One region of the Alteromonas sp. M12 genome, then DNA from elsewhere that is predicted to be linked to it. Evidence: predicted binding sites of a transcription regulator. Region 1 holds the regulator's gene; each other region holds the start of a gene.
What was found. The regulator FNR, encoded in region 1, switches genes on or off when oxygen is low (the NO sensors DNR and NnrR bind a similar motif). The targets are predictions, from matches to a motif close to TTGATCTAGATCAA.
Positions count from the first base shown of each region.

Region 1 (11,066 bases):
CTAAGAATCACAAGGTTATGTAAGGTTAATGTTTAAGAGGACACTCAAAGCCTTCTGGTTTAATTGCTAAAACGTCACAATTGAGTGAATCTATTGTATGTTCAGCCGTGTTACCGATAAGGGCGGCTGTAATACCGGTGCGACCTACAGTACCGATAACCACTAACTCTGCGTCGATAGCTTTTGCCACTGAAGGAATGACATCCTCAGGCAAACCTTCACTAAGATGCTGATTTTCTTGTGGGATATTGAATTCTTGAGCGTGCTCAAGCATACATTTGGCGTGGTGTTGTTTAACTGACTCTGTATAGCCAACCGGATCGAACTCTGGTATTTCGATGGCAATATTAACCGGTGTACCTGGGTAAGAATTAACCAAGTTTACATGTCCTTCCAGTAAATCAGCCATCAATCCAGCGGTTTTAGTGATTAACTTGTTTAAGCTATGATGTTCTTCATCTTCACTGCCCACATCTACCGCAGCTAAAATATTGCCATTAATAGGCCAATCATGTTCTTTAACAAGTAAAACTGGAACCGGTGATTTACGTAGGATATGCCAATCAGTCGGGGTGAATATCACTGACTTTAGGGTGTCATGCTCGTGGGTTCCTTTGACGATTAAATCATAGCTGTGATCAATCACTTCGAACAATACACTTTCATATGGCCGATTATGCCAGACCACTTTTATATCTACTGAAATAGATGAGTTAGCCGCTAGGGGTTCAACTATATTGGCAAGCCAATCGGTTTTGTCATCCACCACAGCTTGGCGCATCGTTTCTCTTTCATCCACGGTGAGCATAGTGGTCATTTCATAAGAGAAATCATATATGGAGAGAAACGCGGTAATACTAGCGCCGGTTTTTTCTGCCAATAAAAGCGCTCTTCTAAACGCTTTTTGATCTTCTGAAGTTGGGTCTACAACAGCTAGTATTTTGTTAAATACGGACATAAATTAATTCCCTTCAAACGTTTACACTACGTATATTAAGTGTATGGCTACTTTAGCTAGTTTGCCAATTAACAGACTAATTGTTTTGACCTGAATCAATTTAAATTAAAAGACTTAACCGCAGGCTTGTTTATTTAAAACGTGTTCACCAAGTTTCTCTCTAAGTACCGCCAAATTGAGAATTTGTATAAATTTCCCATCAACTTTGATGATATTTTCTTTTTGAAAACGGGTGAGTAAACGACTCACGGTTTCAACAGTTAAACCAAGGTGATTACCAATTTCGTTTCGGGTCATGGTTAAATTAAATTCTAATTCAGAAAAACCGCGAGAGCGAAAACGATCTGATAGATTAATTAGGAAGTGGGCAAGACGTTCTTCTGCTGTGCGCTTGTTTAATAACATCATGAGACTGTGATCTTGGTTTATTTCTGTGCTCATAATTTTAAGCATTTCTTTGCGCAGTGTAGGAAGTTGTGCGCTCATAATATCTAACTTGTCGTAAGGTAACTCACAAACCATGGAGGTTTCCATCGCTTGATTATAACTTTGATATTTTTCAGAAAATAGTCCATCAAAGCCGACAATATCACCGGGAAAATGAAACCCTGTAATTTGTTGTTCGCCATCGGGAGAGGTTATGTAAGATTTAAATGAGCCCGTTCTTACTGCAAACAGCGACGTAAATTTTTGCCCAGGAATAGTTAATTGATCATTTTTATGCAAAGGGCGCTTGCGTTCTATGATTTCGTCCAAACTCTCCATTTCAGTCTGATTCAGAGCCACCGGTATACATAGGTGATTAAAACTGCAGTTTTGACAGCGAATACTGAACTTGTTCGGATCTGACATTAGTTAATTCCAATTAATTCATTAGTTACCAATTATGAATCCCTTGGTAACATAAAATCAAGCCAAATAAGCATAATAAGACTGCAACGCTTCGTTTTACCACTGGTTGGGTCAACCATCCTCTTATTTGGCTGGCGCTGGCTCCCATTGCTAACATGATGGGCAAAGTTCCCAAGCCAAAGCAAAACATGGTGATAGCACCTTGTACCGCACTGCCGGTGGAAACACTCCATGTTAACGTCGAATAAACCAATCCACAGGGCAACCAGCCCCAGATTAGGCCATAGGGTACAGCATAGATTGGGTGTTTAAAGGGAATGAAACGCTTTGATATGGGACTAATTATACGCCAAAAAATAGCGCCAACTTTTTCTACTTTAACCAGTAGTTTTGACCACTGTCCCACATATAATCCAAGCAGAACCATAAATACTCCGCCAAAAAGAGTCAGTGCTTGAGGATTGATAAAGGATTTTGTGGTGACGATCTGACCCAACAGCCCAGCGATTGCGCCAGCGAAACTATAAGATAAAATGCGGCCTGAATTATAGGCAATTAAATACGGCCATTGTGACTTATTCTTTGGTAATGCAAAGGTAAATGAGGTCACAATTCCACCGCACATCCCAGCGCAATGCACACTTCCAGCAAGTCCGATTAATATTGCAGAAAACCAGCTTAAGTCGTTCATTTGTCGTTAGTTTTTGGCTTTTTTACTTGTACTTTTTTATCCACGTCATCATCGAATAGAATGTTGTATCCTTGACGCTCTAAATCTTCAAACTGATTGGATTTGACCGCCCAAAAAAAGATCCCTATGGCTAACAGTACTAGCACAATAGCGATGGGGATTAGCACATAAATGATACTCACTTTAATTTCCTATTAGCGCTGGTTAACGTAGTAAACGAATAGAGTTTGCGACCACAATAATTGAACTTAACGACATGCCAATTACGGCCATCCACGGGCTTAAATATCCGGCTACTGCTAGGGGAAGAATTAACGCGTTATAGCCAATGGCCCAAACCATGTTCTGTTTGATTTTGGTACGCACTTTAATCGCCATACTAACAGCAAACTTAACATTACTTAATTTTGAATTTAATAAAATGATATCGGCAGAACGTTTCGCCATGTCACTGGCGTCACCTACCGCAATTGATACATCAGCAGCGGCCAAAACTGGGGCGTCATTGATGCCATCACCAATCATCAAAACTTTGTGTCCTTTGGCTTGTAAGTTTTGAATGTATGTCAGTTTTTGTATTGGCGTTTGTCTAAAATAAACGTTTGGGATACCTAAAGAATCAGCGACCAAAGACGCGTTTATTTCTGAGTCACCACTTAACATCACCAATTGTTTGCTGCGTAAGTCATCGACGAGTTGTTTTGCGTCTTTTTTAACTACATCTTTTACGCTAAATGCAGCAATTAACTGATTGCCCAATTGCAGATAAACTCGAGAGTCATCCTCAGTGGGTCGTAAACCATCACTGTTATCAAGAATACTTATGTTACCTATCTTAACGACTTGAGATTGGTAGGTTCCTTGTAAACCTTTTCCCGCCACAGTAACTACTTGGGAAACTGCGCAGGGGGTCTGAGATTGAAACGCGTGAGATATCGGATGTTTTGAATAGAGTTCTAATCCAGCAGCTAAATTATAAACAAAAGTTTCATCTGCTGCGTTAAAGAGCTCGACGTCACTTACACTGAAATGTCCATTGGTTAGCGTGCCTGTTTTATCAAAAATCACGGTGTCGACATCAGGCATAACATCGATAATATTTGCTCTTTTAACTAATAAGCCATATTGATTTAATTTTGCTATTGCACTGGTTAAAGCCGTCGGCGTTGCCAAGCTAAGGGCGCAAGGGCAGGTCGCAACTAGGATTGATATGGCAACCCAAAAAGCGCGTTCTGGTTGATAAGCCAGCCAGCCAACGTAACTTATTAAGGTGATACCTAGAACAATTACAATAAAGTACTTGGAGGCAATATCTGCATATACAGCTGCCTTGGGTTTATCTGAAAGAGCTAACTCTTGAAGGCGTAAAATTTTGTTCACCAGGGACAATTTAAGCTCGTTTTCAACTTCAATTTCAAAAGAACCTGATAAATTAATGGTTCCGCCATAGACATGAGCGCCGGTGCTTTTTCTGATTTTTTCTGATTCACCGGTCAACATAGATTCATCCACGTTGCCATTTCCGTTGATTATTACCCCGTCTACTGGAAAAGTTTCTCCAGGACGGACTACTATTTTTTGTCCTTTTTTAAGATGTTTGGCTAATACCGAAGTTTGCTTATTATCGTCATCAATTTGCATCGCCGTTAATGGAATATACTTAAACATATTTGCCGATATTAGGCTGGCCTGATGTCGTGAACGATGTTCCAAAAATCGGCTAATCAGTAATAAAAAGATAAACATACATACGGATTCAAAATAGATTTCCCCCGTATGGGAAATGGTTGCCCAGGCACTAGCCACAAAAGTGCCAATAATTGCGATTGAAACCGAAAAATCCATATTTACAGATCCCATCCGCAGCGAACTAAAAGCACTTTTATAAAAAGTAAATCCAGAATACAGTACAACCGGGGTGGTCAATAAAAAACTAACCCAATGAAGAAACTCTTTGGTCGCATCATCTATTGAACCGAAAATGCCGAAATAAAGACCAATGGCTAACATCATAACTTGCATGCTCATTAAGCCAGCCAATCCAATTCGTTTTAAATAGTTCTTGGATTCTTTCTGATAAGAGGCTTCATGTTCGTCTGCTTGGAAGGGAAGTGCGTGATAGCCGATAGATTCTAGTTGTCCGATGATTTCACTAAGTTTTAGTTCTGAATCTATCCAATTAATCGTTGCTCGACGTGCAGATACGTTGACTGCAATTCGTTTAATTCCGGGCGTTTTTAAAAGTTGTTTTTCAATCAGCCAACCACAGGCAGCGCAGCTTATTCCTTCGATGGTTAATTGTATTTGTTTTTGGCTGCCGTCATCGACCACAAATTCTTGCTGAATCTCTTCATGATCGTATGCTTTTAAGGTATCGAGTGTTTCGGTTAGTAATTCATCTCCCTTGTCGGCAAATTCGGTTCTGAAGCGGTAATAATCTTCTAGTCCGTTGCTGACAATTGCTTCAGCCACAGCTTGGCAGCCAGGGCAACACATTTTGCGAGGCTCACCTAAGATGTCTGCCCAGAAGACTTCTCCATTTATTATTGGAAGCCCACAATGATAGCAATTTTGTGAGTTACTATTTTGCATTAAGGATTAAAGTTGAAAGGGGCTTTTTGTGGTAAACCTGTATCCTGCATTATCTTCCATTGCTCATTCAAAGGTGAAAGAGTTAACTTCCATTTACCAGTAATAGGTTTCTCTGCATTAGCTTTGTAATTGCCATTTGCATCTTGGGTCAACAATAACGAAAAATCATTATCTTGGAGCGTTGCATGATAAAAATGCAGTTTTAACGCTTCACCAGAAGTGGGTTTGCCTGATAAAAACTCAAGTTGTACTCGACTACCATCAATTGTCAAAAGTGTGGTGATACCTTGAGCTTTGGCTTCTTGAATTTTAGTTAGTTCTAAATTGATGCCTTTGCCTTCCTTGTAATAGTCATCTATGACCAGACTATCCTCAGTATTTAAGGCAAGATTTAACATGGTGACACTAAGACATATGGAAACAACGGGTATGGTGATTAAAAACCAAGGCCAAAATTGTTTGTACCAAGGTGTTTTATCTGAGCGATTCATTAATATTTACTTCTTATTTAAGAACACAAAGCCTCGTTAAACGAGGCTTTGTTAGGTAACAACTCAATGTTTATTTATCTTTAGATAAACTATAAACATAGGTAGCCACTAGGTGTATCTTCTTCTCTCCCAAAGTGTTTTTGAAAGAGGGCATAACACCAGCTCGTCCGTAGTTAACAGTTTCAGTGACTACGTCGGTGCTGCCACCATATAACCAAATATTATCTGTTAAGTTCGGAGCGCCTAGCGCTTGATTACCTTTACCATCTGCTCCGTGACAAGCAGAGCATACTGCAAAGCGTACTTTACCTGCTTCTTTTAAGTCAGGGTCAACTTGTCTACCACTTAAACTTAACGCATAAGCAACGACTTCTTTAACACCTTGCTCACCAAAAGAAGGTAACCATGCGGCCATATTGGCTTGGCGACCATTTGTTAAGGTTTCAACAATCTTCTCTGGCGTTCCACCGTATAACCAGTCATGGTCAGTCAGGTTAGGGAAGCCTCGTTGACCACGAGCATCAGAACCGTGACACTGAGAACAGTTTTGCATAAACAAACGCTGACCAATTTTTAGGGCTTCTTCGTTATTAACTAACACTTCAATTGGCTGTTCGGCGTATTGGTTGAAAATTGGCGCAAATTTTTCTTCGGCCTTTTCAAGTTCACGATCATATTCAACACCAACACCACCTAAACCGAAGAGGGCGTTTTTCGCTTCTTCTCGAGACGCTAAAACTGCATCTTTTGATTCTTGCAGGGTTTGAATATCTTGGTTTGAACTTTTCCAACCTAACAAACCTTTCCAATTCCCTAAACCCGGATAAAGTAATAAATACAAAATCCCCCAAATCATGGTCATGTAGAACATGATTGTCCACCATTTAGGTAGAGGGTTATTGATTTCGATAATACCATCAAACGAATGATGCATATCGTCACCTTCTTCAACGCCTGTTTTATTCAACAGACACCAGCGTAAGATTAGGTAACACCCTAGAATTGTTCCCAATGAGATTACTGAGACCCAAATACTCCAAAAGCTACTCATTTATCGAAGACTCCCGCTCTTTTTTTTCTGATTGTTGGGTTGGCTCATCATCAAAAACCAAATTTTCTGCTTCATCAAAGCGTTTTTTAGCGCGGCTGCTAAAAGCCCATACCACTATGCCGATAAAGCAAACAAAAACCACAACTGTAAATATGCTACCCGCTGCACCGTAATCCATACTATTTCAGCGCCGTTCCAAGAGATTGTAGGTAGGCAATTAAAGCCTCCATCTCTGTTTTACCTTGTACTGCTTCTTTTGCGCCAGCGATTTCTTCCTCGCTATAAGGCACTCCAAAGTCTTTAAATACACGAAGTTTTTTCTCAATTAATTTGCCGTCAAGTGTATTTTCAGCTAACCAAGGGAAACCAGGCATATTGGATTCAGGTACTACGTCTCTAGGATTAAGAAGGTGAACGCGGTGCCAATCATCACTGTAACGACCGCCGACTCTTGCCAAGTCAGGACCAGTTCGTTTTGAACCCCATAAAAATGGGTGTTCCCAAACTGATTCACCTGCGACAGAGTAGTGTCCGTAGCGTTCTGTTTCTGCTCTAAATGGACGAATCATCTGGCTATGACAACCAACACAACCCTCGCGAATATAAATATCTCGCCCTTCCATTTGCAAAGCAGTGTAAGGCTTAAGACCTTCTACTTTTTCCATTGTTTGTTGTTGGAACATTAGTGGTGTAATTTCAACCATGGCACCAAAACTAATCGCGATTAGAATAAATATCGCCATCAATCCAATATTCTTCTCAACCAGCTCGTGAACGTTCTTCATCTCAAATCTCCTTATGCTGCTTGAGGTTGAGGTGAGTTTTCAGGATCTTTAGAAAACTCTTCATTAGGTGTACGTACGGTTTTGTAAACGTTGTATGCCATCAATAACATACCGGCTACTACGAACACACCACCAATAAAGCGAACAAAATAGAAAGGCTTAGATGCTTGTAGAGATTCAACAAAACTGTAAGTTAGAGTGCCGTCTGGGTTTACCGCGCGCCACATCAAACCTTGCAATACGCCTGACATCCACATAGCGACTATGTATAACACCACGCCAATTGTTGCTAACCAAAAATGCACGTTAATCCATTTAACGCTATACATAGCAGGTTTATTAAACAACACAGGGATAAGGTGATAAATCGAACCGATTGAAACCATTGCTACCCAGCCTAACGCACCAGAGTGAACATGTCCTATTGTCCAATCCGTATAATGTGATAGGGCATTAACTGTTTTAATAGCCATCATCGGACCTTCGAAAGTCGACATGCCGTAGAATGAAAGGGAAACAATTAAGAAGCGTAAAATTGGGTCGGTACGCAACTTATGCCAAGCGCCTGACAACGTCATAATACCGTTGATCATGCCACCCCAAGAAGGTACAAATAGGATGATTGACATTACCATTCCAAGAGACTGTGTCCAGTCTGGCAATGCTGTGTAGTGTAAGTGGTGAGGACCGGCCCAAATATAAAGTGAGGTAAGTGCCCAGAAGTGAACAACAGACAGACGATAAGAGTATACTGGTCTGCCGGCTTGTTTCGGTACGAAGTAGTACATCATACCCAAGAAACCTGCGGTTAAGAAGAAACCTACGGCGTTATGTCCATACCACCACTGCATCATAGCATCTACAGCACCAGCGTAAATCGAGTAGGATTTAAACAGTGATACTGGTATAGCCATACTGTTACCGATGTGCAATACCGCAACGGTTAACATGAATGCGCCGAAGAACCAGTTAGCTACATATATATGCGAAACTTTTCGGATAACAATAGTACCGAAGAAGTTGATAATGTACGCCACCCAAACCAAAGTGATTAAAATATCGATTGGCCACTCTAATTCTGCGTATTCTTTGGTAGTCGTTAAACCTAGTGGAAGAGTGATTGCCGCTGAAACAATAACCGCTTGCCATCCCCAAAACGTAAATGAGGCCAACTTATCACTGAATATCCTAGCTTGTGATGTTCGCTGCACTACATAATAAGAAGTGGCAAACAGCGCACATCCACCAAATGCAAATATAACTGCATTAGTGTGTAAAGGACGCAATCGAGAAAAGGTGAGGTAAGGAATGTCAAAATTTAAGGCTGGCCAGTAGAGTTGTGCTGCGATAAACACACCTACTGCCATCCCAATAATTCCCCATACGACAGTCATTATGGCAAACTGCCTAACGACTTTATAGTTGTATTCCGGATGTACTTGGCTGGCTACGCTCATATCAATGGATCTTCCACATCATTATTTATGACAAAAATAATTAACTATTTTTGTATTGTTTTGTTATGTGTATGTGACACTATTGTCACGGTTTTTACATTTCATTAACTAAGTCCCTGAATTCACTTCGGAACTTAGATTTTGCAGACGGGATCATAAAGTTTTTGCTTTGAAAAAGATAGCATAAACACCATTAGCTTGATCTTAATCAATAGATTTTCAGCATTTCTTGTTTTTATAGTAGTGATCATTCAAACTGACTTTCAATAAATCTCATAAACAGACAGTTAATAGGCACAACACTCTGATTAAACGCACCTTTCCTATTATAGTTGTGATTTTGATTCTTTCCGTTGTTTATTCATTAAATAATCAAAAAGACTCAATTTTAACTAAAAATCTTTGTTATCTCGAAGCGCAGTCCTGTCGAATTGAATTAGACGATTCAATAATGCAGGTGAGTTTTTCTGACTTTCCTATTCAGATTGAAGAGATGCTTAATTTATCGATAATTTACGATACGCATTACGTGGTTAGGCGAGGGTGGCTTGAAGGTACTAATATGTATATGGGTAAAACCCCATTGTTTTTGAAAACAAGTCGAATAGACAAGTTAAATAATCAAGTGAACTTAGATGCAGAGTTGTTTATTGGTGCTTGTAGTGAGTCGAATATGAGATGGAAATTAACCATAGAGTTGGAAGATATACAAACCACTGATTTAAAAACGGTTTCAGTATTCTTCCAAACCCATGCTTAAGTAGAGATCTAATTACATTTGTGACTGCAAGTAGTTAGATAAGCCAAGACGTTTGATTAGGCCTATTTGTTGTTCTAACCAATGTGCATGATCCATTTCGGTGTCTTCTAATAAGACCATTAGCATATCTCTGGTCACATAATCTTTTTCCGCTTCACACAGGGCGATTGTTTTCTTTAGTTCGTCTGTAACCGTGTATTCAACGCGCAAATCACTTTCCAACATTTCAAGCACGTCTTTACCGACTTTGAATCCTGAACGCACTGTCATGTCGGGAGTGCCTTCTAAAAATAACATACGTTCAATTAGCTTAGTGGCGTGACCCTTTTCATCATCAAATTCATGGGCAATACGCTCATGAAGTTTAGTTAATCCCCAATCGTCATACATTTGAGAATGGATGAAGTATTGATCCATTGCTGCCAATTCATAGGCTAGCAAGCCATTTAATGAATCTATTATTATTTGATTACCTTTCATAACTTAATCTCCCGAGCCCACTTGCGTTTGCAAGTAATTTTCCAAACCTAACGCTGAAATTTGGTATTCTTGTGTTTCCAACCAATCCAAATGCGCTTCTTCATATTCCAATATTTCTTCTAATAAATCGCGAGATACGTAATCTTGTTCAGATTCGCAAAGAGCAATCACATTTTTCAGCTTGGGAATTTGTTCTAATTGAAACTTACTGTCGCACTGCAACATTTCAACGGTTTCTTCACCAATATATAGCTTTCCAAGCATTTGCAAGTTGGGCAGACCTTCTAGAAACAAAATACGTTCAATTAACTCGTCGGCTTGTTTCATGTCTTTTATAGACTTTTTATAACAAACTGAATTCAGTTTTTCTAATCCCCAATTTTTATACATCCTCGCATGCAAAAAATATTGGTTGATAGACGTAAGCTCAGTGGTTAGCACCTCATTCAGAGCTGCTAATATATTGGCTTGACCTTTCATTTCAAAATTCTCCTAAAACAGTATGTGGCAAGTATAGACCAACAATCCGTGAAATGTAATATTTTCCTTAAAAAACAAATGGATACCCAATGCTAACAATTATCATTTTTGATTCCCTTATTACTTACTGGAAAGGGATAACATTTGTAAGCTCTCTTCAGCGAAACCCGTACCTGCCTCTGTGAAGAAGTTGAATACCTTGTCTGCCCCCGCTTTTTGGAGTAATTCGATTTCATCTTCATAGCGCGCAATGGATGCCACTGTTCCTTGATAATCAGCGTTCCTAAGTTGTTGAGTGATATTACTAATATCTTCTACTGATGGGACCGCCAACATGACGATATCGGTTTGACGTAAATCGAAATTTTCCCAAAAATCTACATCTTCACCGTCACCAACAAACACTTGCATGTCTTGTTTTTGCATTTTGCGTATTCGGTTTGGATCAGCGTCCATTCCCCAAACTTGT
Region 1 is NZ_CP144164.1:2,529,327-2,540,392, reverse strand. It holds gene uspE (universal stress protein UspE) at 26-958, opposite strand; gene fnr (fumarate/nitrate reduction transcriptional regulator Fnr) at 1,073-1,810, opposite strand; gene VUI23_RS10815 (sulfite exporter TauE/SafE family protein) at 1,836-2,501, opposite strand; gene ccoS (cbb3-type cytochrome oxidase assembly protein CcoS) at 2,498-2,683, opposite strand; gene VUI23_RS10805 (heavy metal translocating P-type ATPase) at 2,706-5,093, opposite strand; gene VUI23_RS10800 (FixH family protein) at 5,093-5,584, opposite strand; gene ccoP (cytochrome-c oxidase, cbb3-type subunit III) at 5,655-6,635, opposite strand; gene VUI23_RS10790 (cbb3-type cytochrome c oxidase subunit 3) at 6,628-6,813, opposite strand; gene ccoO (cytochrome-c oxidase, cbb3-type subunit II) at 6,815-7,420, opposite strand; gene ccoN (cytochrome-c oxidase, cbb3-type subunit I) at 7,432-8,877, opposite strand; gene VUI23_RS10775 (hypothetical protein) at 9,329-9,637, shown strand; gene bfr (bacterioferritin) at 9,650-10,117, opposite strand; gene bfr (bacterioferritin) at 10,121-10,597, opposite strand; gene VUI23_RS10760 (cation:proton antiporter family protein) at 10,718-11,066, opposite strand, start outside.

Region 2 (11,066 bases), 2.0 Mb from region 1:
CTTCTTTAGTACTTGCCCAGGAATTTGCCCATCGATTAGATCGAAATTGATTGCGGTTCAAGAAAGGTTCATTGATGATCCTGAAGTGAAAATTCTTCAACACTCTATTAGACCAACCTCTGATTCAGTTGCTTTGTTGAAAGATTATGCGGATACCAATGGCATCGTTAGTGGCAAATGGCATTTAGCCACCGGAGATAGGGACGCGATATATTCACTTGCCAAGTCGGCCTATTTCGCCAGTGAAGATTTGGGTAACATTCAAAACACAGATGATTTTTTACATACCGAAAGTCTGTTATTGATTGATCAAAACCGACACGTACGTGGCATATACAATGGTCTTAACAAAGCCTCTGTGGCCTATCTAATAGCCGACATTGAAAGCTTAAAAAAGACAAACACTGCAAAACAATAAGACCAGCAAAACCTGCGGGATCTGCCCCGCAGGTTTTTGCTATTTTTGAACGAGCTTAGCGATTTACGCTATGACAGTTAGTACAGGCACCAGACACTTTCCCAGCCAAGTAATAACTCGGTTTTTCCAAAGACGCGGCAATGCGTGCATTGTCTACTTTACTTACAAAGTCACGCATATAGTCTTGAAGAAAAGGGTGACTGGCCCCCGCATCTCCTGCGCGCAATCCAGAAGCTATCTTTTCAATATTCTGCAAAGTAGATAATACTTGCTGTTGTTGCTTAGCAAAACCGACACTTTGTGGCTCATGTTGCTGGCTTAACGCAAACTCCAATACCCGCATTTGTTGCGCGAGACGATCCATATCCGAACGTAGCTGTGACGGCTCCACGTATTTGAAATCAGGTGGGTAGGTTACTTTTCTGAGATTAGCGGCCATCTGACTTGAGCATCCCTGAATTAACGTAATGCTGAAAAACAGCAGGGAAACGGAGAATACAAATAAACTTTTGTGCATTTTCATCTTATAGCCGCCTTATCATTATCAAAAAGTTAGCGAAAAATTACAGCGCTTTCTCAGTCTCGGTTATTTGCGCGAATAATTGATCTTTAAGTACCACACGTTGTTTTTTTAACGACTCTAAATAATCGTCTGAAACAGCTTCATTCTGTTCTTCAATATGATGAATTTCTTTATTTACATCATGATACTGATCAAATTGTTTAGCAAAATGTCTATCGTTCATTTTAAGATGACGAATAGTATGATGATGTTCTGGAAAGTCATTAGTTAGTGTATGTTTTTCTATTTGCATGCTGAAATTTACCTTATGTTTATCGCTCTAATTGGATAACTTCAGTGTACTGCTTAGGTAGTCTTACATATTGATCTAGGTCAGGTTTAGGGTGATAAAACGCTGAACTTATAGCGCTGCTAATTTCCTAAGTATGCAACCTGCTTGTGGCAATGGCATTTGATTTAATTAATTGTAGTCGAATTATAGAATAGTGCTGGTTACAACTGAATTTGACCGCCACTGCGCAGTGCCGGAAATTTTATCTACAAACAACAGGTCTAATATATCGATAGTATAAAAGCTATTAGGGTGACAACTCACTCATAGCTAACCAATTGACACTGTCCTATATGCATGGAGTAACCAAATATTGTGAACAATACGGAGATTCAAATTGGCATACCATGCGTATATGAGCAATTGTGTTTTTGGTCTGGAGTAGGAATCGCTGCCTTATTTGTTGGCATAATAGCGGCAATCGTTGTTTCTGTTTGGCGAGACAAAATAAAACAGCGGAAAAAGCGCGAAAAGCGGCTAAGGCAACGAAAAAGCAAGTTGCAATAGTTAACAGTGCGTTTTTCTGATCAACGAGTTTTGTGCCGCGGTTTTTCAGGTTACTTAAGCGCTGGTTGTAAATACACAGTACCTTCTTTCATCACAAAAACAACGTTCTCAAGTAAACTGATGTCATCTAATGGGTTGCCTTTGATCGCGACTATGTCGGCCATTTTCCCTTCTTCAATGCTGCCAAATAGCTGTTCTTGCTGGAGAAGCTTCGCCGAGTTGATAGTAGCTGCTTGTAGGGCTTGCAGTGGTGTCATACCAAACTCTACCATTCGCGAAAACTGTTTGGCGTTGTCACCATGGGGGTAAACCCCTGCGTCGCTGCCAAATACCATATTGACGCCCGCCTTTACTGCTTTTCTGAAGTTTTCACGCTGCTTTTTACCTACCGTACGTTCCTTCGCTAAACTTTCCTCTAATATGCCTGCGTTTTTGCCTTCACTTAGAATAAATTCAGTAACGTAGATATCCATAGAAAAGTAAGTTCCGTTTTTCTTAGCTAAAGAAATCGCCTCGTCATTAAGAAATGAAGCATGTTCTATTGAATCTACACCCGCCTTTATCGCACTGACAATACCGTCGGTTCCGTGTGCGTGAGCCGCCACTATTAATCCTCGCATATGAGCTTCGTCAACAATGGCTTGCATTTCTTCTAGCGTATATTGCTGAACGCCTACTTTAGTGCCTTTAGATAACACCCCACCTGTGGCGCAAAACTTAATCACAGTTGCGCCGTACTTAATATTCTCACGAACTTTTTTACGCACTCCCCAAGGACCATCTGCCACACCATCGGCTGTCACTTTATATTCAGCAGGCAACAGATTGTTATCACAGTGCCCACCGGTAACACCTAAAGAGCTTCCTGCGACAAACATCCGTGGCCCTTCAATGTCGCCATCATTAATCGCATCACGCAGTGCCACATCGGAAAAACCTGGAGCGCCTACATCCCGCACGGTAGTAAAGCCAGCCATTAAAGTTACTTTCGCATGTTTTGCGCCCGTTAATGTCACTCTAGGTAAAGAGTCAGCTAAGCCACTATAACCATGTTGTTGTGAATCGGCAGTAAGATGAACGTGCATATCGGTCAGACCGGGTAAAAGTGTATGACCGCTCAAATCGACGGTGTTTTGCGGCATTGGGGCACGCTTATTGGCGGTAATTTTGACAATTTTACCGTCTTGAATTTCTAATAACGGACGCGTGACCAATTTACCGGTTTTAACATTCACAAAGGCGTCTGCATAAACAAACTGAGTGTCTGCAATGGCCAGAGTATTTAACGCAAATACGCCAAAAACAGAAAATAACATGCTGCGAATGAGCTGAAATCCTTTCATACCTTAGATACCTTTTATGAGTGTGATTGTATTTTTACTATACAATTTTTTATGAAAACAATACTAATGGATAATTACGACACGCCAAATAGCCTGAGAGGTTCTGCTTACTTTCTTTTTAATGCAAAGTGCTTATTTCTCAATTAAATAATCAGAATCCAGTGACCAAAAGTTATTTTCGAGTCTTTTCAATGGCCGTTCTTTAGAACCAGGTTCGGCATTGAATAAGATCAGGTTGATAAGGTCAGAACTGACGGCTGGATTACTATGAAAATAATCATGTCCAATAAAACTGCCCGACTTTGGTACTTTGATTAAGCTCACATTTCCTACTGAATTAAAGATATTGCGCTCATTGAGATTAACATCTTTGGTATTTAATCGACCAAAACTCAAGCTGTTTGTTAACCATTGGGAGATACCCAAGGCGCTATCTTCTTGAGACGTATAAATAGTAATTTTTCCAAAGGCTGGCCCAAATTGTTCGGCCATTAATCGCTGTTTAATAATCCCAAAATCGAGATCTGGCGCCGCCAGAATGAGGTTTTCGATACGTAAGTCTTTCCTTGGGTTTCCGCCACTGGCTCTATTCTCAATGATCAGCTCCCGTAGCGTTGTGGTGACGACATCAGTACCTCGACTGTGGGCAATAATATGAATGTTTTCGATTTCAGGATTTTTAAACAGTAATCGTAAGGTTTCTTTTAAATGGAAAATCGTAAATTGTCCCGACTCTCTATCTGCAAAATAGGCATTCAAGCCTTTTGCCGCCGCAGGCCAAGAATATACGATAGGCACACCTTGGCGTTTTAGAAAATGCCAAATACCAGCAAGAGTAAATACGGATTCATTAAAAGTATTATTGAAACCGTGAACAAATAAAATTACGTCTTTATTTTCACTTTGTTTTAAACGTTGGCTAATATTGTTGTTGAGTTGATTTTCATGAAAAGACTTTTGCGCGAGAATTTCTTCGTCAATTTGAAGTCGATCTCCTACCCGTCTAAATTTATACGGCGATAAAGGAAAGCGTCCCTGCTCGTCGACGTTTTCTAGTACATAGGTTAAATCAGCTGAACGATTTTGCAGGTTACTTTGCGCTAATAATGTATTCCACGGCAATAACTTATCTGCAAAATTCACTTTGGCAACACCATAAGCAATTGATGGCGAACGACTCGCATCGTATATAACTCCTTTTTGCTCAGAGCTACCTCGGTCTGTCACATATATCAGTTCCATACTGGTTTCACGCAGAGCTTCGGGCACCTCACTTTCTGCATAAGGCGTATTGATAAATACATTAGGTGTCGGCATTAATTTTGGAGCGGAAGCACACGCAGATATCAGCAGAACTAAAAAGGAGATAAAAACTGAGCGTTGAGCTCTGTGGTGAAACATAGTTATTCCTTTTTCGCTTGTTCGGGAATTTACAAGGCCAATACAAAAAGTAATAACCAAGGGAGCAAAATATAACAGATTTCAAATCTGTGGCCCAACAGATTTGTCGGAAATGCTTTGCCTGAGAATCAGGTCTTATATATCACTAAAAGATAAAGAGGCAGCGTAAACAATATGGAAATTAGCATTGGTTTACCTTGCGCGTATGAACAGCTATGTTTCTTGTAAGGCGTGGGCATCGCCGTTTTATTTATCAGCATAATCGCTGCAATTATTATCTCGGTATGGCGAGACAAAATAAAACAACAGAAAAAACGCGAATTGCGGAAAAAGCAAAGACAAAAACGTCGGCAAAAGAGCTCATAAAGATGCCTATCTTACTTTTCCCGCCTTCTTATACTGTGGACTCGAATTGGCTGATTAATAAAGTAATACATTACTGAATGACGCTATTTGTCAGCTTTATTAAGTTCTTTTCGAACTGCAGAACTTCCGGGCTTTGGCAATCCAAGGTTTTAATTCCGTGCTCAAGACCAGCAAGGATATGCCCGCTTTTTTCCAGTGTGAGGAAGCTATCTAAAAAATCAGCAAATTCGCCGCTCGCGGGGCCGCAGAATCTCTCACATAAGGTTTGAAATTCGGGGTTTACACGATAGACCTTGCCTATTCGTATGCCGCCAGCACTACCTGCGTAGTTGCCCATCTGGTCTTGATAGTCAATCACTCGAGTGGTGGTGCGGGTATCCACTACTTTGGTTCCTTCACGAAAACAAGCATCCTGACGATTGCCGGTGAGTTTTGCCTTACTTACCGCGAAGCGACTGAAGTCGTAAATGTATTTGCTGATCAAAAGCGATGGGAACTGCAACGATACATCAGTATTTTTGGCACCTTTGAGCCCTGCCTCAGCGGCTAGGTCAAAAAACCGTTTAAGATCGGCTGTTCCCGCTTTCTTGGCATATTCAGCTTCCAGTTGCTGGTTTATTTTGGCAATCGTTTGAATGTCATAGCGGTAGATAGCATCTAGATACACACCTCCGAGCATTGAACAATAAGGGGAGGAATCACAGGTGCCAAATACTCGCTGATTAATCTTCAAACGTGCATATGACTTGGCTTTCTCGCTCATATTATGTTGGGCGATGGATACTGAACCTTGATAACTAAGATTAAACCTCATGGACTCCCACCGGTTAACTGAACCTCGTTCATAAAAATGTAGCTCTATAGCCATAAAACGTTTGCAGTGCTCCCGCACTCTTGGCAACACCTCTTCACTAACAAATCCTTCAAATCCGATTTTATCATTCCCTTTATAATTGGCCTTAACCCATTCATCACGCTCATCTATGGTGCTATCGAACTCTGCATCGACGTGAGCTATAGAGCCGTAACAAAAGGGATCATTGCGAGGATAAAGCGAGAAAGGACCGATTTGGCCAAGGACTTTATCTACCCGGTCTAGCTGTTTTGGGGGTGTTAATGCGTCTATACCGTCCTCCCCGAGCGCGGTACGAGCTGCACTTGACGGGTTATACTGAGTTCGAGTGATGATGCCATCACGATAGCGAAATACAAAGTTATCAAAGTCGTAATAACCATAAGAATCTGACCAATCTTGCATAGACAGACGAATGTTATAGTTTGTCCGAAAGCCTGCAGCTCCAGAGCACGTTTTTTCGATAGCAGGAATAACCTGTTGAAGTACAAATTGTTCGAGATTCGGTTTGAACAACTGAGCTCGTTGTTTGGGGCTGAGCTTATGCTCTACCCGCAAAGGGATCGTTTTGGGAAAACTTCCTTTATTTTCCAACTTACACCAACCGGACAACGAACCATTATCGTAAGGCATAAGTTTTAATTTATCAGTCTGAAGCAGAATGTGTTCAATAGCTTTGCTCTGGGCGGCAACGAATGAAGGAGATGACAGCAAAAAAAGTGAAATGACCGAGGCCATAATGAACTTTAGATTCCTGAAAACGCTATGTCTTCCCAGAGCATACTTTTGTAGACTTTTTTGTGACCTTGTCATGGGTTAGCCTCCATGAAGAATAAAGACTTCAATTGGTATTTAAGGAATAGCAGAAAATCCCTGATTGGTCTAGCCGCTTACGGATCACGCTTCAAATGACAATGAGTAAACCATAAGCAATTGATGGCAAACGACTCGCATCGTATATAACCCCTTTTTGCTCAGAGCTACCTCGGTCTGTCACATATATCAGTTCCATACTGGTTTCACGCAGAGCTTCGGGAATATCGCTTTCTAAAAAAGGCGTATTGATAAAACCATTCGGTGTCGGCATTAATTTGGGACTGGAAGAACAAGCAGATAACAAAAGCACTAACAGCGAAATAAAAACGGCAAATTGGCCTCTAAGGTGAAACACCTTATTTGTTCCTTTTTTCGCTTGTTCGGGAATTTACAAGGCCAATACAAAGGTAATAACCACGGGAGCAAAATATAACAGATTTATTCGACCTTAGGATTTTCGTTGGTATTCGGTATAAAAATACACCTTGACTACCCTGCATATTGAGAGTACTTTAGTCCCAAGGTTTGAGAAAAGGCCTGTTTTTGTGAATCCCTCGTTGTTTTCCATTTGTAGTAATCTAGTCATAATAGTTTATTTGTAATACTTCGCGTTATCCTCAGTACAATCTCCATTTTTCACGCTCAATTGCCAAATTTTTTGGCACAATTTTAATTATTTCTAGGATATCTATTATGTCTAATACAACTACTGGTTCAGTAAAATGGTTTAACGAAGGTAAAGGTTTTGGTTTTATCGAACAAGAATCTGGCCCTGACGTTTTCGCTCACTTCAGCGCAATCGTTAGCGATGGCTTTAAAACGTTAGCTGAAGGACAGCGCGTACAATTCTCTGTTACTCAAGGTCAAAAAGGCCCACAAGCAGAAAACATTGTTTGTATCTAAACCGCTTTAACTAAACAGATAAAGCTAATGTCAGATTTTGCTCATATGTAAATGTGAGCAGAAGACTGACATACAATTAAGTCCAACGAGTTATCAATACTTTTACTCGTTTTATTATTTCGACTCATTTTCAGAGTCACACCGCCCTGTTTTTCATAAGTTCTATTTCCAACATACTGGTTTACATCCCCATTTTTGAAAAAACACGTAAAACGCAAGGCGGCTCAAAGAGAATTTTATTAATTTGAATCAAACCGCATCAATTTCAGCAACTCACCCTGCAAATGTTAGAACCTATGACAACCCTATTCCTGGTCGTGAATTTATATTAAGCCTGTTTAGCAACGTCAAAAAACACCTAAACCGCGAACAAATCGCCGATGCATTAGCATTGCACTCCTCACAAGATAAAGAGGCACTAAGAAGACGTTTGCGCGCCATGGAACGTGATGGTCAGCTATCATTTCAGCGCAAGGGCTATCAACTCATCGATCCAGAATCACTGGTAAGTGGCGTCATCAATATTCACCCGGATGGCTTCGGATTCGTCACTTATAGCGAGTCTGAAAAAGACTTATTTATACCCAAAAATCAATTAAATCACGTATTTGACGGTGATATTGTTCAGGTACTTATTGAACCCACAAAAAATGCAAAACGTGCTTTCAATACGCTGATTAAAGTGCTCGAACGCAACACCACTCACATTGTTGGTTTGCTCCAACGTGAGAGTAAAGGTTACGTCTTGCAGTCAGATAACAGCAAGATTTCACACATTATCCAGGTTGATAAGAGTAAGCTCAATCAAGCACGCGTCGGTCAGTATGTGAATGCAAAAATCCTAAATTACCCTAATTTTCGCCAACACACACAAGTTGAAATTACTGACGTACTAGGTAACGTTAGCGATGCCGGAATAGACAGCAAACTTGCCCTTTATCGACACGGTATTTCAGCTCAATGGGATAACACCCTACTTGAAGCAGCAAGCGCTTTGGGTACGCAAGTGTCTGAAAAAGATAAAACCCAGCGCGTAGATTATCGCTCTCTGCCATTTGTGACCATTGATGGTGCCGATGCGAAAGACTTTGATGATGCGGTTTATTGTGAAAAGTTAGAAACTGGCGAATGGCGTCTATTGGTTGCAATAGCAGATGTTTCTCACTACGTTCTGCCAAACGATGATTTAGATATTGAGGCGCAACAACGAGCGACATCAATTTATCTTCCAGATCAGGTTGTTCCTATGTTACCTGAAGCCTTGTCCAACGGACTTTGCTCGCTAAACCCAGATGAAGATCGCTTAGTGATGGTTTGCGAAATGACAATTAATCAAAAAGGGCTAGTTAGCAACGCTCAGTTTTCTGAGGGCTTGATTAAGTCTCATGCTCGATTAACATACAATCAAGCCAATGCACTTGTTACTAAACCAGGTAGTAAGCTGGGTAAGACAATTTCCGATTCCAATCCAGAAATAGTGCCACATGTTGCAAACTTACACTCCTTGTTTAGAGTTTTAGGCAAACAACGCAAACAACGAGGTGCAATTGAATTCGAAACACAAGAACTCGCGCTTAAACTCAACAAAAATAAAAACATCGCCAACATATCACCGCTGAAGCGCAACGACGCGCATCGAATGATAGAAGAGTTCATGCTTTGCGCCAATGTCGCCACTGCGCAGTTTTTAGAACGTAACAAAATTCCGAGTTTATTTAGAGTACATGCCGGTCCGCAACAGAAAAAGTTAACGGCACTTCGCGCATTTTTGTCAGACAAAGGTTTAAACCTCGGCGGCGGAGATAAGCCAACACCTCATCACTATAATAATTTATTAAAAAAGGTGAGTAAAAGAGCGGATGCAAAGGTGATTCAAACCTTGTTACTTCGCTCACAAAGTCAGGCGGAATATTCGCCAAATAATCAAGGACACTTTGGTTTAGCTTACGACGCCTATGCCCATTTCACTTCGCCAATTAGGCGCTACCCTGATTTATTAACTCACCGTGCAATTCGCGCAAAGATTCGAAAACAACAAAAAAGAACGGGGTTGCAATGGGTATTACGCCAATTAAAGTTGGATAAATTGCAAAATAAGACACTGCCTAAAACGGCATATCCCTATAACTCCGAAGAGATTGATCTTTTATCAGTGCATTGCTCTAACCAATCGCGCTTAGCAGACATCGTTAGTCGCGAAGTTGAAAACGCAATGATGTGCAAGTATATGCAACCTTTTATCGGCAATTCTTTTGAAGCATGTATATCGGGAATGAACAGCTCAGGTTTATTTGTTACGTTAGCGCAATCTGGTGCCGAAGGCCTAGTGCACATTGCAAGTTTGCCCGGTCAAGGATTTAACTTTGACGCAAATAAGCAAAAATTAACCAACAACCATCATGAATTTGAAATAGGGAATGAAGTCACCGTTGTGTTAAAGGACGTTGACTCACTTAACCGTAAAATGAATTTCGAACTCCCTTTAGATTCCTCTGCAGTCGTTTAAATGCATAAGATTTACGATGAGTTTAAACCTGATTGAACTCGATAGCCTCAAGCGGCCAGATTCACACTTTGAAAAGATGACACAAACATAGTTGCTTCGCTTTTCTTAAGAATCAAGTTTGTGGCTGTCCATGTAAATGCTATGTCCGCTTTGGCAACGAGCAGATATTCGGCAATAAGCGAAAAGCAGAAGTAGGTTCCGGCGTTTTCCATCGGCAGCAATAGACTGTGAGTTCAATTTTTGGTGGTATGGAACCGGGAAAAGAAAAGAGGCAGTACTTAGTAAATGAGCTTTAGAGTATTGCCTGAGACGCCCGATAATTAGGTTTTCGTTAAATGTAATTTCGTGATTTTTAAAACACAACTACTTTTTATGAGTGTAAATTCTTCCACGACCATCGTGTTTTGCTTTGTACAACGCCTTATCACATTGACTAATTAACAAAGATGTTGTTTCCCCATTATTATATTCAGTAATTCCCGCTGAAAAAGTTTGATTTTTTATATCGGCCCCTATTTGAAGTTTACGATAGCCATTGAGAATATCATTCAAGATCCTTTCGGCCTCCAAAGCGGAGGTCATTGGAAGGCAAATAATGAACTCCTCTCCACCATATCTTCCAAATACATCAGTTTCCCTGATAACGCTTTCTAAAAAGTGAGTAAACTTTTGTAATAACTCGTCACCATAATCGTGTCCATATTTGTCATTTATGGTTTTGAAATAATCCAGATCGATCAATGCTAAAGACAGAGATTGTTTATGTCTCTTGGCTTTATCCACCTCAAGATCTATTGCACTCAATAAGCTTCTTCTGTTACGAATACCAGTAAGTGGATCTGTTGATGCAAGTTTCGCCTGCTCTTTTTTAAGTTTTCTTTGAACAATGAAGAGATAGCTGATAACCATCAGGGCTAATGTTAACAGTATAAGCCCAGTTATTAATAAAGTGTTTAGTCTGCTACTGCTCAATAACTTTAGCTTAGAAAATTCATGCTCTTTTGATACCAACTGCAATTTTCTCTCTGCTAAGGCACTCTCGTAATAGTCGCTAAACAGCTCCTTTCGGTTATCGGTTTGAAAGTAAAGAGATTGGTAA
Region 2 is NZ_CP144164.1:4,579,146-4,590,211, forward strand. It holds gene VUI23_RS19670 (SCO family protein) at 1-418, shown strand, start outside; gene VUI23_RS19675 (hypothetical protein) at 474-941, opposite strand; gene VUI23_RS19680 (YdcH family protein) at 982-1,233, opposite strand; gene VUI23_RS19685 (amidohydrolase family protein) at 1,830-3,122, opposite strand; gene VUI23_RS19690 (alpha/beta hydrolase) at 3,255-4,523, opposite strand; gene VUI23_RS19695 (hypothetical protein) at 4,960-6,555, opposite strand; gene VUI23_RS19700 (hypothetical protein) at 6,647-6,913, opposite strand; gene VUI23_RS19705 (cold-shock protein) at 7,252-7,461, shown strand; gene rnr (ribonuclease R) at 7,706-9,967, shown strand; gene VUI23_RS19715 (GGDEF domain-containing protein) at 10,331-11,066, opposite strand, start outside.
Region 2: VUI23_RS19680 (YdcH family protein) is a predicted target of FNR. The motif match lies at 1,304-1,317, and genes of this name have one in related genera.

Region 3 (11,066 bases), 1.5 Mb from region 1:
TAAGACGGTAAATGGAACACTGCCATTACTAATCCGCGAATCCCAGGGGCAATGCTAAATTGGTCGTCGCTATTCTCTAAGTGCTGTAGAAAATTGCGATAAAAGACGGTTTTACCGTGTTTATAATGACCAATTGACATATACAGTTCGAAATTCTTTTTGTTAGGCATTAACTCTTGTAGAAAAGCTACTATTTCAGCTGGATACAAGGTATCTGCCATAAAGTAGGCGCGGGCAAAACCAAAGATGACGCTCAAGTCTTTATTACTGGTTAGCAAAGCATCTATCTGAAGTTCATTTTTCTCATTGATCAATAAAGCGATAACGAAGGGAAGGGTTTCATCGGGCATACAAATTCGACCGATCAAATAAGCGGCCTTTCCGCGAAAAAACACCGGCTTTAATATCTCTACCGTATGTACCGAGGCCAGTTGAGCTTTGTCTAACCGTGCTCTAAGTGCTTGATCAAGTTGCTCGATATCACTTTGTTTATTTTCATAGGGAATAGAAAATCGGTACATGGCTAAAATCGCTTCCATCATCGAGCCGACAGTGCCGCTAGTATCAAAGCTATTGACTACTTTATGTTTATCTTGCCCAGGGATATAACACCGACTAGGCAAGACGAACATAATCTCTTCATCAATTTTATTGTGTTTATACAGTCTACCGATCACCGAATTATAAAAGGTTTCGGCCAATTCATATTGGGGATGTTGCTCTAATTGAAGGGCGAAAAGGTTTTTAACTTGATGCCAGAATTGATGGGTCTGTTGGCGTGGGTTAATCAATGCATAAAGCTCAGAAATAGTATCAGCTAAACTTTGTTCATAAATAGATATGCGTTCTTTTACCGCAAGCTGGGTGGCTTGCCATTGAGCTTGCTCGAAACGTTGTTTTGCCCCAGAGGTGATTCTACAAAACCAACGGTAGTTTTTTTCAAAACCATAAAGTATCTGATAGGCCACTTTTTCTTGAATGCTTGGCATAGCTTCTGTCACAGTATAAATTTGATTAAAGTGTTATTGAAACACAAAACTATCTAATAATAAGTAAAAAAGTGAGGTGCTGAACTTTGCTGTGTTAATTTGTGATAATTCAACTATAGGACGCAAATAGTGCAACGGAGTTTTCGTTATTGTTTTATCTGGTGATATTCAACCTGAAATGTAGGCGAAAGTAGCAAAACTCGGCTCCATTGAGTTTATCGAAAACCCGCCGGATAAAAACAAACCTCAAGAGGTGCTTTATACGTGTAGGCGTTACTAAATTGTCTTGGTTATTAAACTTCGATTTATTCTATGATTTTTCCAAACTTTTAAGTAAAGATTTGATTTGGAATACATGCTCGTCAACTTCATCATGCTCTTTTAGCGCGGCTTCGAGTTCATACACATAATCACGATTTAATCCGCTGGGCCCAGATGAATTGAATATTTGTTTTGCAATGTATTCAATACTCGCTTCACCTAAATAGGCTGCATTATCAGGGCTAGCAATGTAAATTAATCCATTTACGATCCGGTTATTTGATAAATGAATAGGGATTTCATGGCGCAGGTAGCCATTTTTCTCGCGATGATCTAAATGTTCAAAAACTTCATGGTTTACTTTAAAGGCCCTACCAAAACATCGCTCCCCTTGAACGGGAGTTAGTGTGAGTACTCTTCCAGGGCTTTCAGGTGTGCCACGGTGATCATGACTTCCTTGCCAAAAACGCCGCGCATATCCATTAATATACGCATATTCACTGGCTATATAATCAAAGTCTACCTTGTATATGAGAGAGCCATAGCCGAATAGCCAGATTTCATCATAGTCAGCTAGATTCTGACGTTGTTTGTTAATTGCTTGGGTATCGAAAGCCATCTAAAAATACTATTCTGTTACTGTAATCTCGAAATTACCCCACACTTTACACCAGATTTTTAGTAAAAGAATCCAATCTAGACCGTACTATTTTTTCTGATTCCAATAGGCGCTAGCGTACAACTTATTTTTATCATACTGACAGTGTTCATTTAGATGAGCCTTTAATTGCCTGACAATGCTAGCCTCTGCTGCGATAAAAATAGCAGTGTCGCGCAGCTCTCTAGGCTGTGATGATAATGCTGATAAAAAGTCCTTAGTTAACTTATCAGGGGTAATAAGCCAGTTAATTTTAATGCCTTCGGGGGCGTCTAACGCCTGTTTATCTGATAATTCAGGTACTTGAATCCATGCCTTGCCTTGCGCGTTCTTAGGCAATTGTTCTAATGTGCCAGCGATAGCGGGCAGGGCGGTTATATCACCAAAGAATAGATGATTAGCGGCATTTAAATCTGGATGTTTTGTGTCTCCCGGCCCTGCAATCCCTAGATAATCACCAGGCTTGGCATTAGCCGCCCAATTGCTGGCTAAACCTTGGTGATCATGGACTGCAAAATCTAATGTTAATTGAGAATTTACGCTATCAAAGTCACGCACAGTATAGGAACGCATCCATTTTTTAAAACCGATATACATACCTAGTTTAGGCATCTTTTGCGGTGAATTGGGATTCGGAAAGATTGCTTTCACATGCGCGCTTTTTTTATCGTTAGGAAAATCTACAAGTTCGTCTCCAGCTAACACGATGCGTCTCATGTGGGGAGACAAATCAATCACCGATTTCACTGTTGTCATACGCATTCTTGGACCCATGGTTTGCTCCTTTATAAATTGATAATTAAATAGATGATTCAGCTAAAAAGCGCTGAAGTTTAGGACGAATCACAAATACCATTAAGCAAGCAAAAGCTAGCCCTACTGGCAGTGCGTATAAGAAGCTTGTGATGATTAGGCTGCTGTACTGAGCGAAAGTCACATAATCATGATTGAGCAATGTTGTGATAACCGCCATTAATGACTCCATTGTGATGGCCATCAAAATCCCGTGTAACAGCTTTTTTTGTATATTCGTAAGAGCTGAAAAAAACTGCTCCACCAATTTGTTCATTGCTAAAAAAATAACGCCACCGGCAGGTAGCATCACTGCAATGGCAAACATAAATGAATTAATCCATGTGACTAAAAAATTTTGTGTTGGCTGAAAATTTGCGTATGTCATAATAGCGGTAATTGAAGCAACTAAAGTGCTGACAATAGTTAAAATCACCAATACATTTTTTAACTTAATTTGCATTTCTATACCTAATAAAATAAAGTTGATAAAGTCTACTATATTGATTTTGGTTGATATTGTCAACTATGTTGTTGGCAATGACATTCAGGTGGAAAACTAATGGAATTAAATGAAGCGCTTTTTAGCCTTTTACATACTGTGCGCAATACTATTATTGAGCAGGTTAAACAATTAGATTCAGACTTATCCCCCATGCATTTGAAGTCATTAAAGGTGATTTCAAAGATTGATGATTGCACGGGACAAAAGTTGGCCACCTTTATGGTCCGCGATAAAGCACAGATAAATCGTTTGATTAAAGAACTAGTGAATCAGGAATTGGTGATCAAAAGCTGTAATGAAAATGATGGTCGTAGTCAAATTTTATCGTTATCTAGCCGCGGTAAAAAATTCATCGACAAATTTAATAAAATCGAAAAACAAGTGTTTGAGACTATGCTCAAAGATATTGAACCTCAAGAAGTCGCGAACTTCATTGAGCTGGCTAAAAAGTTTAAAAGTAACTTGAAATAAATGATATCTAGCCAAGTCCGCATAGAACAAGACGCAGGAATGCAAAGATAATTGCCAGAATGCAAAAGGCCAGCAAATTTGAAGTGACCCCATTAAGTTGGACTCATTTCTAAGCGGCAATCAAGGCCTGATTTCGATATTGTATCGGACTAAGGCCTTTCAAATTAGCAAAGGTGTCGTTAGATTAACTTTTCAAACGACGACGGCTTGCACCTATACCTGCAAGTCTATTTGAGTGTTAGGCAAATGCTCGGCAGTGCGGCATTGTTCGAAGCTGAAGTGCTATTCGGTTACCTAATATAATAATGGATACCATGCCTCCCTAAACCAGCTTCCTTGTTATTAACAAGATTGCCAAACGAATAAAGCAAAGTGATGGTAATCATTTATCAGATTATACATTTATTGTTACCTGCGAACTCGCAGGTAACAATGGCTAGAATGTAAATTCGCGCTTATTTGATGGATTTTGCGATTCTTACTAAAGAAACATCGCAATCGGCATAGTTAGCGACGCCATTAGCGGTAGAACCGATTAATGCTTGAATGCCTTTTTTAGAATGAGTTCCTAGCATAATCAAGTCTGCTTTTCTTTTGATGGCTTCATTGCATATCAATTCATAAGGTTTACCTACCTTAATAATGCGATTCTTTTTAGGAATATTGAAGTCTGCACATAATTCTTCAATTTTTGGCGATATTTTGTCCTTCAATTCTTTCTGGTAATCCTTGGGCAATAACTTGTAAGGTAATACATGCATAACAATTAATTTGCTGCCGTAAAGACCTGCCATCTCAGCTGCTTTGGCTAATACGAGTTTTCCTTCTGTGGATGCTTCGATAGCACATAGGATAGTTTTATACATAATTGCTCCTTATTTGTTATCAATGTGAAGTCTTTCTAGTTCCTTATATTACTCACAATATAACTGTAAATATATGATGTAAATCAATATTAGCTAGTATTTGGGGCAGTGCTTAGAATACAACTAAAATTCGTTCAACGATAAATACCCATTGCTGGAGAAGAGAGCCATAACGCTTCTCATCTGCAGCGGACTGTACAAGGCTAATATGAATGCTGTGATTGTTCCAAATCTGGATTAAATATTAGGGTGGGTTATTTATTTGACCGAATATGGGAGAAAAGCCCTATTCAATCCATTTAATTCTACCTTAGAGTAAATAGATCAGTATAAAACAATAACAAATCTCCCTTTGACGGTTGACATATAGACGTCTATACGGCAAATTGAACCCCATGAAAACAATAATAAGCACCATCGGCATGATTATGATTACCACCTCAAATGAGTTGGTCGCTGGCTAGTGCGTAAAGAAATTTAAAAAAGCCCGCGACTCAAGCGGGCTTTTTGTTATTTACAGCAAAATTATATGCCACATTCACATGGTTGAAGTGCGAAATTAAAATGCGAATCTAAAGCAGCGGAACAGAAGTAAACAGGAGCAATAAATGAAGGTGTTGAAATTTGGTGGCTCTTCAATGGCTGACGCTAAACGGTATTTGTCAGTTAAAGACATCAGCTTAGCGAGCCATGAAGAAAACGGTGCAGCAGTGGTTCTATCAGCTCCCAAAGGGGTGACAAATGCATTGTCGTTGTTGTGTGAACAAGCAAGTGCGGGAAGCGACTTTGGCGAATTGTATGCCAAATTAGAAATGACATTAAATGGTATTGCCAGCGATTTAGCAGCCCAATTGCCTGCTTTTCGTAAAGCTCGTTTGAGCGGCTTTATTGACACGATTTTAGTCGAGTTGAAACAGCATTTAGATGGCATTCAGTTATTGCGTTGTGCTCCAGACCAAATTACCGCCAAAATTTTAAGTATGGGCGAATATGTGAGTGTGAATATTTTCAGTGAAATATTGAACTCCCTTGGCCAGAAAAACCACATTATTGATCCTGTAGATTACATTGTTGCCGAAGGTGAATATTTAGATAGTATCGCCGATGTTGCAGTGAGCAAAGCGCGCTTCTCGGATTTTGTTTACGATAAATCTGAAATCTTGATTATGCCAGGTTTTGTAGCGGTAAACGCCGAAGGCGAGAAAGTGACACTTGGACGCAATGGTTCAGACTATTCCGCCGCCATTCTTGCGGCCTGCTTAGACGCGGAATGTTGTGAAATATGGACCGATGTTGATGGGGTTTACAATGCGGATCCTAATCAAGTAGATGGTGCCGTGTTACTAGACAAACTAACCTATCAAGAAGCCATGGAGTTGTCTTACTTTGGCGCAAAAGTTTTGCATCCAAAAACCATTGGTCCTATTGCTCAACATCACATTCCTTGTTTAATTCGTAACACCTTAAACCCTGCTGCTCCTGGGACATTAATTGGTAAAGAGTCCAGTGAAATTTGGACAAGCGTCAAAGGTATTTCTCATCTTGATGATATGACAATGTTCAATGTCGCCGGCCCCGGTATGAAAGGCATGGTTGGTATGGCTAGTCGTGTTTTTGAAGTAATGTCTAACGCGAATATTTCCATCAGCCTGATTACCCAGTCTTCGTCCGAGTACAGCATTAGCTTCTGTATTCACAGTAAAGACGCTGAAAAGGCGCAAAATTTATTGGAAGATGCTTTTGCATTGGAACTGGCGAATAATTTGTTGGATCCAATTGAAGTAAGACATGAACTTGCGATTGTTACCCTTGTGGGTGACGGCATGCGCCATTCTAAAGGTTTAGCAGCTAAGTTTTTCAGTTCATTGGCTCAGGCTAGAGTGAACAATGTCGCTATTGCTCAAGGCTCTTCTGAGCGATCAATCTCCACAGTAATTGAAAAAAATCGAGCTAAAGAGGCAGTGAAAGTTGTGCATCAGAATTTTTTCTCAAATTCCCACTCCATTGATATTTTCCTTGTGGGGTGCGGCAATGTAGGAAAAGAGTTATTGCAGCAAATGGCCCGTCAACAACAACCCTTGTTTGAACGCGGAATTAGTTTAAAAGTGTACGGTATCGCCAATAGTCGCAAGTTACTATTGCAAGCTGGCGGTATTGATTTACACAGTAGTTGGCAAGCTCAACTAGATAGTGCAGACAAGTCACTGTCTATTGAAAATTTAAGTGACTTTGTACAACAAAATAGCTTAATTAACCCTGTGATTATCGACTGTACTAGCAATGAACACATTGCCGGTCAGTACGCAGATTTCATGTCTGCCGGTTTCCACGTGGTCACTCCCAACAAAAAAGCCAATACCCGTGACATCGCTTACTATAAAAAGCTACGTTCTATGGCGCAGGAAACCAACCGCCAGTTTTTATATGAAACCACTGTAGGTGCTGGACTACCGGTCATCGACAATTTGCAAAAACTAATTTATGCAGGTGATGAATTAAAACGCTTTGAAGGTATCCTTTCTGGTTCATTGTCGTTCGTGTTTGGAAAGTTAGATGAAGGCCACAGCCTTTCGGAGGCAACCCAAATTGCTAAGCAGAATGGCTTTACTGAACCTGACCCTCGTGATGATTTGTCGGGTATGGATGTTGCCAGAAAACTATTGATCATGGCCCGTGAAGCAGATTTAGAATTAGAGTTAACGGATATTGAAATTGAATCAGTATTACCAGACAGCTTTGATGCCAGCGGTACTATTGATGAGTTTATGGCAAACTTGCCTAGTTTGGATGGGCATTATCAAAAATTGGTTGAAGATGCTAAAGCACAAGGGCAAGTTTTACGTTATGTGGGCTCAATTGAAAAAGGTCAGTGCAAGGTTGCATTAAAAGCCGTTGATAGCACCCACCCGTTGTATTCGATTAAAGAAGGTGAAAATGCCCTTGCCATACATAGTCATTATTATCAGCCTATTCCTTATGTAATTCGCGGATATGGCGCTGGTGCTACCGTGACTGCAGCAGGGGTTTTTGCTGATGTATTGCGCACCATGCCATGGAAACAGGATATCTAATCGATGAATAAAAGCATTACAGCTTACGCGCCAGCATCTATTGGCAATGTTAGTCTTGGTTTTGACTTGCTCGGGGCGGCATTAACCCCTATTGATGGCAGTCTATTGGGTGATCAGGTAGACGTAAGCTCTGCTGATACGTTTAGTTTAAAAGTAGAAGGGCGTTTTGCAGATAAATTACCTGCAGACCCCAAATCAAATATTGTTTTTGACTGCTACACTTTATTCACTGAAAAATTGCGTGAACGTGGTTTACCGACTGCCGAAGTGGCAATGGTACTGCGTAAGAATCTACCCATTGGTAGTGGTTTAGGTTCAAGTGCTAGTTCGATAGTGGCGGCGCTACACGGCCTAAATCAATTTTTTGATGAACCCTTTGATGCAAACGAGTTATTATTGTTGATGGGTGAGTTGGAAGGCCAAATCAGCGGCAGCGTACATTACGACAATGTAGCACCATGTTTTGTCGGTGGATTAACCTTGATGAACAGTCAATCCGATCAAATTGCCTTGTCTTTACCGGTATTTGAAAACTGGTATTGGGTGGTCTGTTATTCAGGGATCAGTGTTTCGACCGCCGCAGCGCGAGATATTTTGCCTAAGCAAATTGCCATGGCCGAAACTATCACCTTTGGTCAGCAACTAGCTGTATTTGTAGACGCAAGCTATCGAAAAGATGAAGCGCTGGCAGCAGCGGTAATGAAAGATGTTTTAGCAGAACCTTATCGTAAGTCTTTACTGCCGAAGTTCGATGAAAGCAGAGATTTTGTAATGAGCAATGGAGGCTTAGCCTTCGGTATTTCAGGTTCAGGCCCAACTGTATTTGCAGTTTGTAATAATTTAGAGCAAGCACAAGGTATTCAACATTGGTTATCTGAAAACTATATTCAGAATGACACTGGTTTTAGTCATATTTGCCAGATTGATACGCAAGGTGCGGTTGTCTCATAAACCAGCCCTAAGATGCTGGTAAACCGATAAAATGAAGGTAGTAATCAAGTGGAATTGTTTAATTTAAAAGATGACAGCGACAAAGTAAGTTTCGCTGAAGCGGTAAAAAAAGGGTTAGGTAAAAACCAAGGACTTTACTTTCCAAAGGTTTTTCCTAAATTCGAAAATATCCAAGCAATCTTGGATATGCCATTCGTTCCCCGTTCAGTGGAAATATTGTCACAATTGATTGGCGATGAGCTTCCCAAACACGAAATTCAAAGCATTGTAGAGAAAGCTTTTTACTTTGAAGCGCCGTTGGCAAAAGTAACCGACGGTATCTATAGCCTCGAATTGTTCCATGGTCCGACACTAGCGTTTAAAGATTTTGGTGGCCGCTTTATGGCCCAAGTGCTGTCTGTGATTGCAAAAGGTGAACCTATTACTATCCTTACTGCTACCTCAGGTGATACCGGAGCTGCTGTGGCACATGCCTTTCATGGTTTAGATAATATTAATGTCGTGATTTTGTACCCTAAAGGCAAAATTAGCCTATTGCAGGAAAAACTATTCACGACACTGGGTGATAATATTCACACAGTTGCAATCGAAGATGATTTTGATGCTTGTCAGCAGTTGGTGAAAACATCATTTGATGATTTAGATGTACGCCAAGGTTTGCACTTAAATTCGGCAAACTCAATCAACATTAGCCGCTTGCTTGCGCAAGTTTGTTACTACTTTGAAGCCATTTCGCAGTTGTCAGAAGAAGAACGTGAAAACGTGGTAATTTCTGTGCCAAGCGGTAATTTTGGTAATTTAACCGCTGGTATGATTGCTAAAGTGATGGGGCTTCCAATTAAACGCTTTATTGCCGCGACCAATTCTAATGATACTGTTCCTCGTTATCTTAAAACGGGAGAATGGGATCCGAAAGCTACCGTAGCCACATTATCAAATGCAATGGATGTTAGTCAGCCTAATAACTGGCCAAGAATCGAAGCCTTAATTGAACGTGGTTTAATCGACAAAGAAATGTTGCAAGGCGATGCGGTTGATGAAGATTACACTCAAGTAGCGATGAAACAGTTGGCGCAACTTGGTTATGTGAGTGAGCCTCATGCCGCGATAGCATACAAATCGTTAACTCGTTTTATCGAGCCAGGTGAGACCGGTATATTCTTAGGGACTGCCCACCCAGCGAAATTCAGAGAAAGTGTAGAGAATGTGCTAGGGCAACCTATTAGCTTGCCACTGCCATTGGCAGAATGTGCTGGTAAAGAAAGCTTCTCGGTAGAGCTGGCTAACGATTACGAGCAACTCAAGGCGCATTTGTTTAAAACATTGCAAGCGTAAATGCTTACTTGGGATGAAATAATTAAGGCTGAAAAAAAACAGCCTTACTTTCAACAGATGCAACAATTTATTGCGGCTGAACGTAAGGCGGGTAAAATCATTTACCCGCCTGCTGAGAATGTTTTCAGCGCATTCAATATTACCCCTTTTGCGGATGTTAAAGTCGTTATATTAGGTCAAGATCCCTATCATGGTCCTGGACAAGCACATGGCCTAAGTTTTTCCGTAGAATCAACCCTTAAAATCCCGCCGTCATTAAAGAATATTTACAAAGAGTTAGCGCAAGATATTGAAGGTTTTAGAATCCCAACCCATGGCAACTTGAAACAATGGGCACAGCAGGGTGTGTTACTGCTTAATACGGTATTAACGGTAGAGCAGGGCAAAGCCCACTCTCACGCAAAAATCGGCTGGGAGATCTTCACTGATAAAGTGATAAAACAACTGAATCAGAATCGGCAAGGCTTAGTGTTCTTATTGTGGGGAAGTCATGCACAAAAAAAAGGTCTGCTAGTTGAGCATGATCGTCAGCATGTTCTTAGTGCACCTCATCCATCGCCTTTGTCAGCACATAGGGGCTTCTTAGGATGCAAACACTTCTCCCAAGTGAATCAAATTCTGATACGCCAAGGCCACTCACCAATAAATTGGCAAATTGGTTAGATATCTATAGCTGCAAAAGAAAAGCCCCAACAATGTGGGGCTTTCGTTTATAAATTATAGGTTAGCTAATTCAGCTTCTAACGACATATCCATATCTTCGAGCTCTTTTCTTAGTTTATAGCGATCTTGAATCGCTTCTATTTCTCTCCACTTACGCTTTTTGCTTTTAGTTTTAGAAGGGCGGGATTCGGTGTCAATCATTGACAATAATTCTTTTGTATCCACTTTACGTCTCCATTTATTGTTTTTGGCGCAAATAAGGCTAGACAGTCAACTAGCATTTCCTACTCTAGTTTTCCTGTCCGAGTAATTATTTACCACAGGCGCTATAAAAATAAAACTATTACTTTTAGTTTTTGTTAATAAAACATGAATATTTGATGACAAAAAAGTGGAAGTTGCTGGTAAAGTGAGCGAATTGCAGTGTTTATGTTTAAAAATAGAACTCGTGTTAATAGCGGTTTGCTGCCTTTCATTGATGATAAATGGCGAGCAGCAAACCGT
Region 3 is NZ_CP144164.1:1,006,373-1,017,438, forward strand. It holds gene aceK (bifunctional isocitrate dehydrogenase kinase/phosphatase) at 1-989, opposite strand, end outside; gene VUI23_RS04245 (gamma-glutamylcyclotransferase) at 1,300-1,869, opposite strand; gene VUI23_RS04250 (siderophore-interacting protein) at 1,957-2,682, opposite strand; gene VUI23_RS04255 (hypothetical protein) at 2,708-3,163, opposite strand; gene VUI23_RS04260 (MarR family transcriptional regulator) at 3,263-3,676, shown strand; gene VUI23_RS04265 (universal stress protein) at 4,132-4,542, opposite strand; gene thrA (bifunctional aspartate kinase/homoserine dehydrogenase I) at 5,151-7,613, shown strand; gene thrB (homoserine kinase) at 7,617-8,564, shown strand; gene thrC (threonine synthase) at 8,613-9,899, shown strand; gene ung (uracil-DNA glycosylase) at 9,900-10,562, shown strand; gene VUI23_RS04290 (DUF3545 family protein) at 10,617-10,787, opposite strand.
Region 3: VUI23_RS04265 (universal stress protein) is a predicted target of FNR. The motif match lies at 4,616-4,629, and genes of this name have one in related genera.